One region of the Paraclostridium bifermentans genome, then DNA from elsewhere that is predicted to be linked to it. Evidence: predicted binding sites of a transcription regulator. Region 1 holds the regulator's gene; the other holds the start of a gene.

The links. Region 1 encodes HrcA, which represses chaperone genes, less so after heat shock. Its sites were predicted from a motif close to TTAGCACTCNNNNNNNNNGAGTGCTAA; they were not measured.
Region 2: clpB (ATP-dependent chaperone ClpB) is a predicted target of HrcA. The motif match lies at 3,394-3,420, and genes of this name have one in related genera.

What each region holds. Positions count from the first base shown of each region.
Region 1 covers NZ_CP079737.1:699,019-706,807, reverse strand. Annotated here, with positions in the region: partial or broken gene KXZ80_RS03445 (dicarboxylate/amino acid:cation symporter) at 1-512, opposite strand, end outside; gene KXZ80_RS03440 (dicarboxylate/amino acid:cation symporter) at 704-1,894, opposite strand; gene dnaJ (molecular chaperone DnaJ) at 2,051-3,202, opposite strand; gene dnaK (molecular chaperone DnaK) at 3,307-5,145, opposite strand; gene grpE (nucleotide exchange factor GrpE) at 5,213-5,767, opposite strand; gene hrcA (heat-inducible transcriptional repressor HrcA) at 5,783-6,802, opposite strand; gene hemW (radical SAM family heme chaperone HemW) at 6,906-7,789, opposite strand, start outside.
Region 2 covers NZ_CP079737.1:1,443,812-1,451,600, reverse strand. Annotated here, with positions in the region: gene KXZ80_RS06905 (DUF362 domain-containing protein) at 1-551, opposite strand, end outside; gene clpB (ATP-dependent chaperone ClpB) at 729-3,323, opposite strand; gene KXZ80_RS06895 (hypothetical protein) at 3,554-3,967, opposite strand; gene KXZ80_RS06890 ((2Fe-2S)-binding protein) at 4,139-4,438, opposite strand; gene KXZ80_RS06885 (bifunctional 2',3'-cyclic-nucleotide 2'-phosphodiesterase/3'-nucleotidase) at 5,379-7,789, opposite strand, start outside.

The DNA of each region.
Region 1 (7,789 bases):
TTTTCTCCTAAAACGGCAATTGAACTTCCTATTAGTACTGCAAATACTACTAATTGTAATAAGTTACCGCTTGAGAACAATTCACTAAAATCAGAAACTGTAACTGAATTTACTATTTGAGTTAGTAAATTTCCTTTTGATGCTAATTTTTCTTGGTCTGGTGCAACCATCATTTCTTTTACTGAGTGAATATCGATTCCTTTTGATGGATTGAAAATTATAGTACCTATAATACCTACGACTGCCATTACTAATGTAGTTAATGTGAAAACAATAATTACATTTTTCATTATTTTCCCGAATCTTTGCATGCTATTGACGTTTGCAACCCCCGATGCAACGCTGAAGAACACAAGTGGGACTACTATCATCATGATTAAATTGATGAATAAATCTCCAAATGGTTTAAGAACTGTAGCTTTTGGCCCTAGTATAAGTCCTACTATGGCTCCAATTATTGTACAACCTAGTAACACAAATGAAGACTTATACGTTTTTAAAAAGTCTTTCATGTGTAAACCCCTTTCCTGATATGAGTATATTTGTCGCTCCCGAAGAACATTGTATTCAAAATAATTTTTAAAGTCAACGAGTATAGTTTTTTACAATATTTTACATATATTTTATAGTTTTTAACTATATATCGAAAAACAATATAAAAATAAGGCTATGAACTTAATATCCATAGCCTTATATATTAATCTTATATTGATTTTTCTTCACTTTCTTCTTTTATATTTTTCTTATTTGCTACGCCTGTAAGCATAAGCGTTAACGCTCCATCAGCAGTTACATTACACGCTGTTCCAAAACTATCTTGAAGCGCAAATATGGTTAAAATAAGAGCCGTTCCTGTCTCATTAAATCCTAATACACTAGTTATTAATCCAAGTGATGCCATAACTGTTCCGCCTGGAACTCCTGGAGCACCTATAGCAAATATACCTAGTAAAACTATGAATAATATCATAGATGATACATCTGGCAACTTACCATAAAGAATTTGTGAAACTACCATAACGAAAAATACTTCTGTTAAAACTGATCCACATAAATGTATATTTGAAAATAATGGTATTGAGAAGTTTGAAATATCTTTTCTTAAAACTTTGGATTTTTTCGCACATTCAATTGAAACAGGCAAAGTTGCCGCTGAAGACATACTTCCTACAGCTGTTAAGTATGCAGGTCCATAGTGTTTTAATACTTCCATAGGATTTTTCCCCGACATAAACCCACTTAAAGCATATAAAAATGCAAGCCATATAAAATGCCCTATAAGAACTATAATGATTACTTTTATAAATACTGGTAATTGATTTGTTATAGATCCTTCATAAGCTAATGTTGCAAATGTAGTTGCAATAAAAATTGGAAGCAATGGAATTACTATTTTTTTTACCAAACTAAGAACTATATCTTGAAATTGATCTAGTAGTTTTTCAAATAAATCTGCCTTTGTCCAAGCAGTTGCAAGCCCTAAGATTATTGATAAAAATAAAGCACTCATAACCGTCATAATTTGAGGAATGTCTAACTGAAATATAAGAGCTGGTAATTCTCTTAAAGTGTCTGTAGTTGATTGTATTGATAATTTTGGAATTAACATATATCCGAAAATAGCAGAAAATGTAGCTGCTCCGATAGAAGATATGTAAGCAAAAGTTATAGCATACCCTAAGAGTTTAGAAGCATTGCTTTTAAGTTTTGCAACAGATGGAGCTATAAATCCTATTATTATTAAAGGAACTGCAAAGAAAATTATCTGACCTAAAATATACTTTAATGTTACTATAACATTCATAAAAGATTTTGGTGAATAAAGTCCAATTAACAGACCTAAAAAGACAGCTAATATGAGTTTGAATATTAAGCTATCAAATAATTTTTTCATAAAAATCCCCCCTCTTTAAATGTTATATAAACAAAATAGTATAGTCAACTAACTCTTCACTTTATAGATATTTTCAATAAAATCTGTTTATCTGTATAGAGTTTTTTTATACATCAAAAAATGAACTCTAATTAGAGTTCATTTTATCTTATACTTTTATTTTCCTTTAAAAAAGTCTTCTATCTTTTGTCCGAAAGTCTTCTTTTTTTCATGAACTTCATCTCCACAAGACTCCGCAAATGCTTTTAGAAGTTCTTTTTGATTATCATTTAATTTTTTAGGAATTTCAACTGTAACCTTAACATATTGATCACCTCTTGCATTCCCTCTCATTTTTGATATACCTTTTTCTCTTAATCTAAATACTGTTCCTGTTTGAGTTCCTGCTGGAACATTATACATTACTTTACCATCTAAAGTAGGAACTTCTATTTCGTCTCCAAGTGCAGCTTGAACAAATGTTATAGGTAATTCAAAGTATACATCATATCCATCTCTTGTAAATAATGTATGAGGCTTAACATTTACTATTATATATAAGTCTCCCCTAGGTCCACCTTTTGATCCTAAGTCACCTTGACCACTTAACTTAATTATTTGATCATTATCTATACCTGCTGGTATATCAACTTCTATAGTTTTAGTTTTTCTAATCTTTCCATTTCCACTACATTTAGGACATGGTGATTCTAAAACTTCTCCTTCTCCGTTACATGTAGAACAAGTTCTAGTACTCATTATATTTCCAAATGGTGTTCTTTGAGCTGTTCTAACCTCTCCAGAACCGTTACATGTTGGACAAGTTTTTTTAGATGTTCCATCTTTTGCGCCGCTTCCGTGACATTCACTACACTCTTCAGTTCTATTTATCTTTATAGATTTTTTAACTCCAAATGCAGCTTCTTCAAATGTGATAGTTACAGTTTGTTTTATGTCAGCTCCACGTTCAGGACCTCTTCTTCTAGGTCTTCCTCCGCCAAAACCGCCTCCGAACATATCACCAAATATATCTCCGAATATATCTTCAAAGCCTCCAGCTCCACCGTTAAAGCCTCCAAATCCGCCTTGTCCTCCGAAGCCTCCGTTTACACCATCATGACCAAATTGATCATAATTAGATCTCTTTGTATCATCTGATAATACTTCATATGCTTCGTTTACTTCTTTAAACTTTGCTTCTGCTTCTTTATCATCTGGGTTTCTATCTGGATGATATTTCATTGCAAGTTTTCTGTATGCTTTTTTTAACGTTTGTGCATCAGCACCTTTGTCGACACCTAATACTTCATAATAGTCTCTTTTAGCCACGCTTGCCACCACCTTCGTATTACATAACAATAGCTTGTAGACGTCTACAAGCTATTATTAATTTTATATATTTATTATATACAAGTAACGTTGATTTTCAAATACTATTTTTGATCATCTACTTCTCTGAAATCAGCATCTACTACATTGTCATCTTGTTTAGCTTCTTCTTCAGCTCCACCTTGTGCTTGTTGATCTTGAGCAGTTTGTTGGTACATTTGCTCAGCTATTTTGTGGAACTTTTTGTTTAATTCTTCTAAAGCTTTATTTAATTCTTCAGCTGTAACGTCTTCTTTAGCTTTTAATTCTTTTAATTTAGCTATTTCTTCTTCAACTTCAGATTTAGCATTAGCATCAACTTTATCTCCAGCATCAGCTAAAGTTTTTTCCATTTGGTATATAGTAGCTTCAGTTTGATTTAATGCTTCTATTTTTTCTTTCTTTTGTTTATCTACTTCAGCATTCATCTCAGCTTCTTTAACTTTTGCTTGTATTTCTTCTTCACTTAAGTTAGTTCCTGAAGTTATAGTTACCTTTTGCTCTTTTCCTGTTCCTAAATCTTTAGCTGTAACGTGTACTATACCGTTAGCATCTATATCAAAAGTAACTTCTATTTGAGGTATTCCTCTTGGAGCTGGTGGTATATCAGTTAATTGGAATCTACCTAAAGTAGTGTTGTCAAAAGACATACTTCTTTCACCTTGTAAAACATGTATATCAACAGCAGTTTGGTTATCTGCAGCAGTTGAGAATACTTGAGATTTTTTAGTTGGTATTGTTGTATTTCTTTCTATTATCTTAGTCATTACATTACCCATAGTTTCTATTCCTAAAGATAATGGAGTAACGTCTAGAAGTAATAAGTCTTTAACATCTCCAGCTAAAACTCCACCTTGTATAGCAGCACCTGCAGCAACACATTCATCTGGGTTTATACCTTTGTGAGGTTCTTTTCCTATGAATTTCTTAACAGCTTCTTGAACAGCTGGTATTCTTGTAGATCCTCCTACTAATAATACATCATCTATATCAGAAGTTGAAAGTCCAGCATCTTGTAATGCTCTTCTAGTTGGTTCCATAGTTTTTTCTACTAAGCTTGCTGTTAACTCATCAAACTTAGCTCTTGATAAATCTATGTTAAGATGTTTTGGTCCTTCAGCTGTAGCTGTTATGAAAGGTAAGTTTATATTTGTACTCATTGTTGAAGATAATTCTTTTTTAGCTTTTTCAGCAGCTTCTTTTAATCTTTGAAGCGCCATTTTATCATTTCTTAAATCTACACCTTCAGATTTTTTGAATTCTTCAGCTAAGTAATCTATTATAACTTGGTCAAAGTCATCTCCACCTAATCTGTTGTTACCAGCAGTAGCTAAAACTTCAAAAGTTCCATCTCCTATTTCTAGTACAGATACGTCAAATGTTCCTCCACCTAAGTCAAATACTAATATTTTCTTTTCTTGATCTAATTTATCCATACCGTAAGCAAGTGCAGCTGCAGTTGGCTCATTTATTATTCTCTTAACATCAAGTCCTGCTATTCTACCTGCATCTTTAGTTGCTTGTCTTTGAGCATCTGTAAAGTATGCTGGAACTGTTATAACAGCTTCAGTTACAGGTTGCCCTAAGTAGCTTTCAGCATCTGATTTTAATTTTTGTAATGTTATAGCTGATATTTCTTGTGGACTATAATCTTTTCCATCTATATTAACTTTGTAATCAGTTCCCATGTGAGTTTTTATAGATATTATTGTTCTATCTGCATTAGTAACTGCTTGTCTTTTAGCAGGCTCTCCTACTATTCTTTCTCCATCTTTTGTAAATGCAACTACTGATGGTGTAGTTCTCATTCCTTCGCTATTTGCTATTATTTGAGGTTCTCCACCTTCTAATACTGCAACACAAGAGTTTGTTGTTCCTAAGTCAATTCCTATTATTTTTCCCATTTTAATATCCTCCTTAAAAATTTATATGTTAATTGATATTAATTCAATTTTATTTTTTTATTCTATGTTAGCAAGATACTTTAACCATTGATGGTCTTAGCACCTTTGTACTTAATTTATACCCTTTTTGTAAAACCATAACCACTTGGTTTGCTGGTGTTCCATCTACTGATTCTTGCATAACTGCTAAGTGTAGGTTTGGATCAAATTCTTGACCTTCAGCTTCTATTTCTTCTAGTCCGAATTTTTCAAATGTAGCTTTTAATTGTTTTTGCACCATATCTATGCCTTTATACATGTTATCTTCTTTATCTGTACAAGCATCCATAGCTCTTTCCATGTTATCCATAACAGGTATTAATTCATTTAATATTTTTTCATTAGCAAATACACCCATAGTTTCTTTCTCTTGTTGAGTTCTTCTTCTATAGTTTGCGTACTCTGCTTGAAGTCTTTGAAGAGTATCTGTAAGTTCTTCTATCTTGCTATCCTTCTCATCAGCTTCATCTACTTCTTTAGCTTCAGTAGCCTCTTCTATAGCTTCTTCGATAACTTCTTCTACTTCCTCTGATGCATTATCTTTTATATCTTCTTGTAATTCTTCTTGTATATTGTTTTCCAAAACTTACACCCCTAACTATTTTTTGTTTAGTAGTAGTCCCATGTAATTTAATATAGAGTATACTTTTGAATAATCCATTCTTGTTGGACCTATCAAGCTTATTTTACCTACTACATTTTTATCTATATTGTAAGTTGCAGTTATAATACTACAATCTTGAGCTACCTCACATTCATTATCGCTTCCGATAATTATATTTAGGTTTTCTTTTTGTATTCCTTTAGATTTAAGCATACTCGATATATTTTCTTTCTCTTCCAGCATATTTAGAAATGTTTTAGCTCTAACAACATCACTAAATTCTGGAAAATTGAATATATTAGTTGCCCCGCTTAAAGATATCGCTGTGTTGCTTTCTTCAAAATCGAAGTTTAGTGCATCAATAAGCTTATCAATAAATAAAGAGTTTTCTGTTATTTCATATTTTATATAGTTTAGAAAATCTTCATCAATTTCAGTTATATTTTTTCCTGAAAGCTTCTTAGTAAGATTATCAGAAATTAAATTAAGTTTAGATTGATCAATCTGTATATTGGTTGATATAATAGTATTTTTTATTTCACCTTTTTCTGTAACTATTATTAAAACCATACTTTTTTCATCTAATCCAACCAATTGAACATGTTTTATAACTTGAATATTTGATGTATTTTTAGTAACAGCTATAGTTGTGTAATTAGTTAGCCTAGATATCAACTTAGATGTTTCATGTATCAAATCTTTCATATAATTCATGTTTTGGTTTATTGACTCTTCTATTAAATGCTTTTCAATATCATTTAATTCACATGTACTCATTAAAGAATCAACATATAACTTATATCCTTTTTCTGAAGGAATTCTCCCTGAGGAGGTATGAGGTTGAATCAAATATCCTAATTCTTCTAGGTCAGCCATTTCATTTCTTATAGTAGCTGCACTAACTCCTAGCTCATACTTTTTAGAAAGAGTTCTAGACCCTACAGCTTCTGCAGTTTCTATATAATCTTTAACAATAGCTTTAAGGATATTTAGTTTTCTTTCATTTAATTCCATATAATCCAAAGCCTCCTCTTTTGTTAGCACTCATTTAGTTGGAGTGCTAAAAGATTATATATATTTTATATCACTTTAAATTTGCTTTGTCAACACTTTTTGATTAATTTAAAAATTCTATGAACACACTATTAGAAATTTCTCTTCCTTTTTGAGTAAGAGAAATGTTTTTTCCGTCAAATCTAACAAGCTCTCTTTTTATAAGCTTATCCATGACTTCTTGATATATATCATAAAAATCTGTATCAAATCTTTCTTTAAATACATCTATATTTATGCCTTCATTCATTCTAAGTCCCATAAATATAAATTCCTCTATCTTATCTTTTTTCGTTAATTCTATTTCTTCACTAACAGGCCTTATATTTTGCATAATACACTTATTGTATTCACATATGTCTTCTATATTTGAATATCTACTATCCCCTATAAATCCTGACGCTCCTGGACCTAACCCTAAATAGTTGTCACACTTCCAATATATAATATTATGTTTACACTCTAAATCTTCTTTTGAATAATTAGATATTTCATACTGGTTATATCCATGTCTTTTTAAAGTATCGATTGTATAGTTATACATATTTATATCTGTATCTTCATCTAGTAATTCAAATTCTTTATTTTGATACATATCATATAACTTCGTTCCCTCTTCTAATATAAGTGAATACGCAGATATGTGTGACGGATTTAACTTTATAATTTTATCCAATGTATCTTTCCATTCTTGAGTTTTTTGGTTTGGAAGCGCATACATTAAATCTATATTTATATTTTTAAATCCTATATCTAATGCATCGTAATAGTTTTTCTCAAATTCTTCATATGTATGTATTCTTCCTATAGATTTTAAATGATAATTTTGAGTAGTTTGAAGCCCTATACTCAATCTATTTATACCCATTTTTTTCATAGCTTCAAGCTTTTCTCTATTTATTGTTCCTGGATTACATTCAATAGTTATTTCTGCGTCTTTTTTTATAT
Region 2 (7,789 bases), 740 kb from region 1:
CTTGGAAATCTATAATGTATTTCTGCTTTTTTTAATCCCGCAATAGATCCATATAGATTTTTAACTCCTCCAGTAAATGTAGCCATACCATGAGTCTTTAGTTTACATATATTAATTATATGATCAACGTCTTTTATTGGAGTTATTATATCCATAAATCTTAATGCTTTAGAGCTTTCATTTTCTACTTTTACTTCACTCACATCATAGTTTAGAGTTACACCTAATTCATCCGCTATATCTTTCATTCCAGTTGATTTGTATATACCTTTTAAAGCTGATGTAGTATATGGTCCACCTGGACTATCAGCAATTACTATATCACAATTTAATTTAAGAAGCATTTCACATACAACTTTAACCACTATTGGATGTGTTGTTGTAGCTTCTTCTGGTATCTTTTTCATAAGTAAATTTGGTTTTATTAATACTTTGCTATTTGGATTTATATATTTTTCTATTCCGCCAATATCTTCTAAGTTTTTCTCTATTGATTTTTTTATATTTTCATAGTTATAATCATCACATTTCCTTATTGATACAAATTTCATAATAATCCCCTCTTTTAGTCATTTAAATTACATTCTTTTTTTATTTTAGCATAAAAAAATTTGGTACGTTTATATTTAAAGTTATATGGCGTTACAATTTTGTCACTCAAAATTTAAAATTACACAAAAAATACTACCTAAATTTAGGTAGTATCTTTTTAACTTTATTTCATTAAACTATTTTACAGATATATTTATATTTTCATTTTCTTCATCAACTACTATAGTGCATCCGTTATATATTTCTCCTGCTATTAACTTTTTAGCTATCATAGTTTCTAGTACATTGCTTATATATCTTTTTAATGGTCTAGCTCCGTAAATTGGATCATACCCTTCGTTAACCATTATGTCTTTTGCTCTTTCTGTAATTTCAATTTCTATGCTCTTATCTTGTAATCTATTTCTTAAAGATTTCATAAAGATGTCTATAATTTGTTTTATTCCTTCTTTATCTAATGGTTTAAACATTATAATATCATCAACTCTATTTAAGAATTCTGGCTTAAATCTTCTCTTCATTTCGTTCATAACCAACTCTTTAGCTTCATCATTAACATTTTCACCAGATTCTAATAAATATGAACTACCTATATTTGAAGTCATTATTATGATAGTATTTTTAAAGTCTACCGTTTTACCTTTATTGTCAGTAAGTCTTCCATCATCTAATATTTGAAGGAATAAGTTGAATACATCTTCATGTGCTTTCTCTATTTCATCAAATAATAATACAGAATATGGATTTCTTCTTACAGCTTCTGTTAACTGCCCACCTTCTTCATATCCTACATATCCTGGAGGAGGTCCTATAAGTCTTGATACTGCATGTTTTTCCATATATTCAGACATATCAATTCTTATAATATTATCTTCACTATCAAATAGGTTATTAGCTAGCGTTTTAGCAAGCTCTGTTTTACCTACTCCTGTAGGTCCTAAGAATATAAATGAACCTATTGGCTTATTCTCATCTTTAAGTCCTGCACGAGCACGTATTACCGCATTACTTACAGCAGTTACAGCTTCATCTTGTCCAATTACTCTTTTGTGTAGTTCATCTTCTAACTTTAATAGTTTTTCTCTTTCTCCCTCTACAAGTTTAGTAACTGGTATACCTGTCCACTTAGCAACTATTTGAGAAATTTCATTTTCTGTTACTTCTTCTTTTAATAAAGCATTTTCATAGCTTTCTTGCATTTTTTCTTCATGTGCCTTTATTTGTTCTTCTAATTTAGGTATTACTCCATATTTTAATTCTGCTGCTTTGTTAAAGTCATATTCTCTCTCATACTTTTCAACATTTCCTTTAGCTTCATCAAGCTGTGCTTTTAAATTTCTTATTTCTAATATTTGACTTTTCTCTTTTTCATACTTAGCAGTCATTTCGTCGTTTTTAGATTTTAATTCAGCTAATTCTTTTCCTAATTTTTCAAGTCTTTCTTTACTTTTCTCATCATTTTCTTTTAGCAATGCTTCTCTTTCTGTTTCTAATGTTAATAATTTTCTTCTAACTGTATCCAGCTCTGTTGGAAGAGAATCTATCTCACTTCTAATCATAGCTCCAGCTTCGTCTATTAAATCTATAGCTTTATCTGGTAAAAATCTATCTTGTATATATCTATCAGACAATTTTGCAGCTGCAACTATAGCATTATCATGTATTCTTATTCCATGATGAATTTCAAATCTTTCTTTAAGTCCACGAAGTATTGAAATCGTATCATTAACACTAGGTTCTTCCGCCATAACTGGTTGGAAACGTCTTTCAAGAGCCTTATCTTTTTCAATATATTGTCTATATTCATCAAAAGTAGTTGCTCCTATACAGTTTAATTCTCCACGAGCTAACATAGGTTTTATTAAGTTTCCAGCATCCATTGCTCCATCAGTTTTTCCAGCTCCAACTATTGTGTGTATCTCATCTATAAATAAAATTATCTTGCCTTCTGCACCTTGAACTTCTTTAAGAACTGCTTTTAATCTTTCTTCAAATTCACCTCTGTATTTAGCTCCTGCAATTAAAGAACCCATATCTAAAGAGAATATTACTTTATCCTTTAATCCTTCAGGAACATCTCCTCTAACTATTCTTTCAGCTAACCCTTCCACTATAGCTGTTTTACCAACTCCTGGTTCTCCTATTAATACAGGATTGTTTTTAGTTCTTCTTGATAATATTCTTATGACTCTTCTTATTTCTTCATCTCTTCCTATTACAGGGTCTAACTTGTTTTTCTTAGCTAATTCTACTAAGTTTGTAGCATATCTAGCTAATGCTTCATAAGTTCCTTCTGGATCTTGAGTTTCTACCCTTTGATTTCCTCTCACCTTTGATAATACATTTAAAAAGTCATTTTTATTTATATTATATTGCTTTAATATCTTACCTATATTTGTTTTTGATTCAACTTCCATTATTGCAATCATAACATGTTCTACACTTATATATACATCTTTAAATTCTTTAGATATTTCTTCTGCTTTAATTAAAATTTCATTTATCTTTCTTGTAGCTGTTACTCCTTGTGAATTTATCCCTTCACCATGTATTTGTGGTAATTTATTAAGTTCTGAATTTATGCTGTTATTAAATGCATCAACAGACACGTTCATCTTTTCTAGTATATTTGGAATAAGACCATCTTCTTGATTTACAAGTGCACTTAATAGATGTATTGCATCCACTTGTTGATTGTGATTTTTTACCGCTATATTAAAAGCTTCATTTAAACCTTTTTGTACTCTTACTGTCATTTTTTCTATATTCATATACACAATACCTCCGTTATCTATAATATATGTTAATTACTTATAAGTAATAATTTCTAAAATCATTTTGTTATCACTCTTTAACATCGAGTGCTAATAACTTGTTATTAATATAATATATTTATGATTTAGCTTTGTCAATATATTTTTTTATTTTTATGTTCTTATACAAAACAAAGCTACTCCTTAATGAATTAAGGTGTAGCTTTAAATTTATCATTTATTCTATTTTAAATTTTTATTCCATCTACTAAATTTCCTATTGAATCTTTAATTGTTTGGTATACATCAGAAGCCCATTTAACAATCATATTATTTTCATTTAATCCAAAACCATTCGAATTTTTTTCAAATATGTCAATATTATCTTTAATTTCATTTGGTATTTCTTTAATTTTTTCTATCTCACCTTCTCTGAAATCTTTATCACCTATAAAGTCTTTTGTATATCCAATTACATCAGAAGTAATATTTTCAAATGCTGAAGCTGCATCTTCTAATATGCTTGAGATAGAATAGTGTTTTTCAGAATCTGATTTTTCAAAAAGATTAAAGTTTCCTAATGCTTCACATCCTGTGGCACTGAAAATAACAATTGATAAAGTTAATACTATAGCTAATTTTTTATATATCTTAATATTCATTTAATCATCTCCTTAGTTAGTTTATAAATACATTTTAATATTTAATTCTTAAACTAATCTTTCCTTAATCTTAAATAATTCTTAAAATTTATTTTCCTAAATTTTCAAACTAAAAAGGGATATGTATTAATACATATCCCTTCTTGAATCCATAGTAAAAATCATAATTAATTATCTTTTATTTTCTATGATGTTTGATATAATTCCTTTACATCTTCCACATCCCGTACCTGCTTTAGTTACTTCTCCAACCTTTTCAACTGTATCAGCTCCGTTTTTTACTGCTTCTACTATTGTTTCAATTAATACATTCTTACATTTACATGCATTTTTTATAAGAGTTTCTACTTCTTTAAGTTCTTCTTCACTTTCAATAACTATATCTGATATTTCTTTAAGTTCCTCAACAGTTCTAGCACCTTGTCCTTGAGCTTTTCTTACTTTTAAATATTTTTCCATTTCTAATGCCATATCTATATCTCCTAATCTTTAATTATTTTCTTTAATATAAATAAATTGTTATGTTATATATAGATATATCCATTATTAATAGATTATAAACAAAATTCTTAAAATTAAATTTTTTACTTTTATTCAATATAAAAAGCACTGATTTGATAGTATTCACTTTCAAAATCAGTGCTTTTTTAGGAGTAATATTAATTACATCCTATTCCTCTTTTGACTTTTATTAAATATAGTTTGCAATTTAGCTTGAACTCTAACCTTTGGACTTTAGACTAAAACTAACTGCACTCTAGTAGACCGAGGGCTTCTAGTAGATTCATTATACTTAATATGATACTTTTTCAAGTACCTAGTCACCATAACTTCCAAAGAGACTACCAAAAGGTTAGATATAATCTAGCTTTTGCGTAGTAAGTTTTGGTTTGACAATTAAACTTAATTAACTGTCTGATTATATATTAACCATTTTATCTAGTAATATGTATCTTTTTAAAAACTTTTTAATCATTTATCTTTTTTATAAGTTAAAATTATTGTCTAGTCATTATTATTATATTTATACAATACAAAAGCACTGATTTGATAGTATTCACTTTCAAAATCAGTGCTTTTTTTAGGAGTAATATTAATTACATCCTATTCCTCTTTTGACTTTTATTAAATATAGTTTGCAATTTAGCTTGAACTCTAACCTTTGGACTTTAGACTAAAACTAACTGCACTCTAGTAGACCGAGGATTTCTAGTAGATTCATTATATTTAATACGATACTTTTTTAAGTACCTAGCCACCATCACTCCCAAAGACACTACCAAAAGGTTAGATATAATCTAGCTTTTGCGTAGTAAGCGTTGGTTTGACAATCAACCTTAATTAACTGTCTGATTATATATTAACCATTATCATAAATAATATGTATTTAATTTAAATTTTTTATTTTTAATTAATCAATTTTGCCATCAAAGTTCTGATCTAAGTTTACTAAATTAGGATTTTTGTTTATATCTGGTTTGTTTAATCCAATCGTTCCATCATTATCACTATCTAATTTTGAAAATGCTTCAGCATATTTTTCAAAAGCTTCTAAATCACTCATAATAACTTCATAGTTTGTTTCTTTGAACGTAGTAAATCCGTCTCCGCCTTGTGCTAAAAATATATTAGCTACAGTATTTATCTTCATATCATCAGTTACTTGTGTTTTATTTTCATCTTTTAAATTTATGCTATCTACTTTTACAACCCAGTTACCATTAACAAGTTCTGGGTGCCATTTATATGTAAATCCTTCTACTTGTAACATTCTTGGTCTATTATATTTTCCTTGTCGCATACCAATTACCCAATCATGTATATTCTGAGTTTCTAAAATTGTTTTTAATTGTGCCCCACTTAATGTAAGCTTCGTTAAATCATTTCCAAATGGTTGTATTGTGTAAACATCTTCATATGTTACATCACCTTGTTGTAAATCAGCTCTTACTCCACCTATATTCATCATTGATATCTGAACATCTTCACCTTTTTCTTTAGCTGCCCATAGTTGAGCATCTGCTATCATTCTTCCAAGTTCTGATTCTCCATTTGCACCTTCTATATTTCTTGAAATAAATTCTTCTGCGAAACCGACTTTTCTTTCAAGTAAAGGTTTAACATCTTCCCTTGCTTTTTGAACCATAAGTGTGACAGCTTTATCTGCTGATATATTTTTAGGGTCTATTGGTAATATTTCTGATTTTGAAGATACTACGTCTCCACTCTCTTTATCTATAACCAAATCTATATCACTTATATTAGTAGATTTAGAATACGCTTGAGTTACTACTATATCATCTTTTCCTTCTCTTTTTACAACTGAGTTTGCAAACTGATGATTATCAGCTGCCATTATTACATCAACCTCATCATTTACCTTTTGAGATATATCATATATATCGATACTACCCTCTAAATCTACAAGCTTTCCTGTGTCTTTATCTGTTAGTGCTGGCACATGAGATAATACGATTATAGTTTTCACACCTTGTTGTTGAAGCTCTTTAGTATATTTATCTATAGCACTAACCTCATCTATAAAGTCCACATCTTTTATACCTGCAGGTACAACTTTTCTTGCAGTATCTGTTGTTACTATACCTATTACACCTACTTTTACCCCATCAAATTCTTTTATAGTATATGGACTTAGTATTGGCTCTCCTTTTTTTACTTCCTTATTTCCAAACTTCATATCTTTATTTGCTACAACGTTAGCCGTTACCCAATTAAAACTTTGAGACCCTTCCCAGTTAAGTCCCGATGAGTGAGTTCCTCCTTGTATTATCCTAGCTAATTCACTTGTACCTTCATCATATTCATGATTTCCCGTAGTCACTACATCTACATTCATTTCTTTCATTATTTCTAAAGTTGGTTGGTCTTGTTTTAATGCTGTAACAGCAGGACTTCCTCCTACTGCATCTCCAGCTGAAAGTGTAAGTGTATTTTTATTTTCACTTTGTAATTTTTTTAAATACGCTGATAAATTATCTATACCTCCACCCAATTTAGAATCTACATCAAATTGCCCATGTAAATCATTAAACAATAACAATTGAACATCTACCGTATTTTTATCACCTTCTCCTTTACTTAAATCATAAGCATAAGTAGCCATTTCATTGTCCAAATCTTTTACTTTTTTCACACTCGGTATATCATTTAAATAACTTTCTCCATTTTTATGAGAATTAAATAAAACTTTAGCATTTGTTTTTACTGGCTTGATTTTCCAGTTATTATCTTTCGAAGGAGTTATTTTTCCTGCTTCTTTTATGTAATCCATTACTGCTTGTCTATTTTCATCAGGAGATGAGTAAACTACTTGTGCATCTTTAATTCCAGGGAAAGTTCCACTTGCTCTGTAGTTATTGGTAACTACTAAAAATTCTTGATTTGGATCTAAGTTTTTACCATTGTATTTTAAGTTTGATATTCTTTGAGAATCTTGATTTATAGTATTTCCATTGCTGTCATATTTAGCTTTTTTAGTTACATCTATTTCATATGTAAGACCTTCTATAGAATCAAAGTTATATGATCTATATGCAGGGTTAAACAATTGCTGATCTTCGTTTGAGGTAGGATTTATTGTGTTATACATACCACTTGTCATTTCTAACCATTCTTTTATTTGTGCTCCATTTATCTTTAATATACTTATAGTATTATCATATACATATAAGTTTGATAAGTCTTTTATTTTAAGTTCTCCCGATTTTATATCTACATAGTTAGTTGCATCATTGAATTCTCGTCCTCCTGCTTTAAATGGAGCTGCTGCAGATAATATAGGTAAATCTTTATATTGTTTAA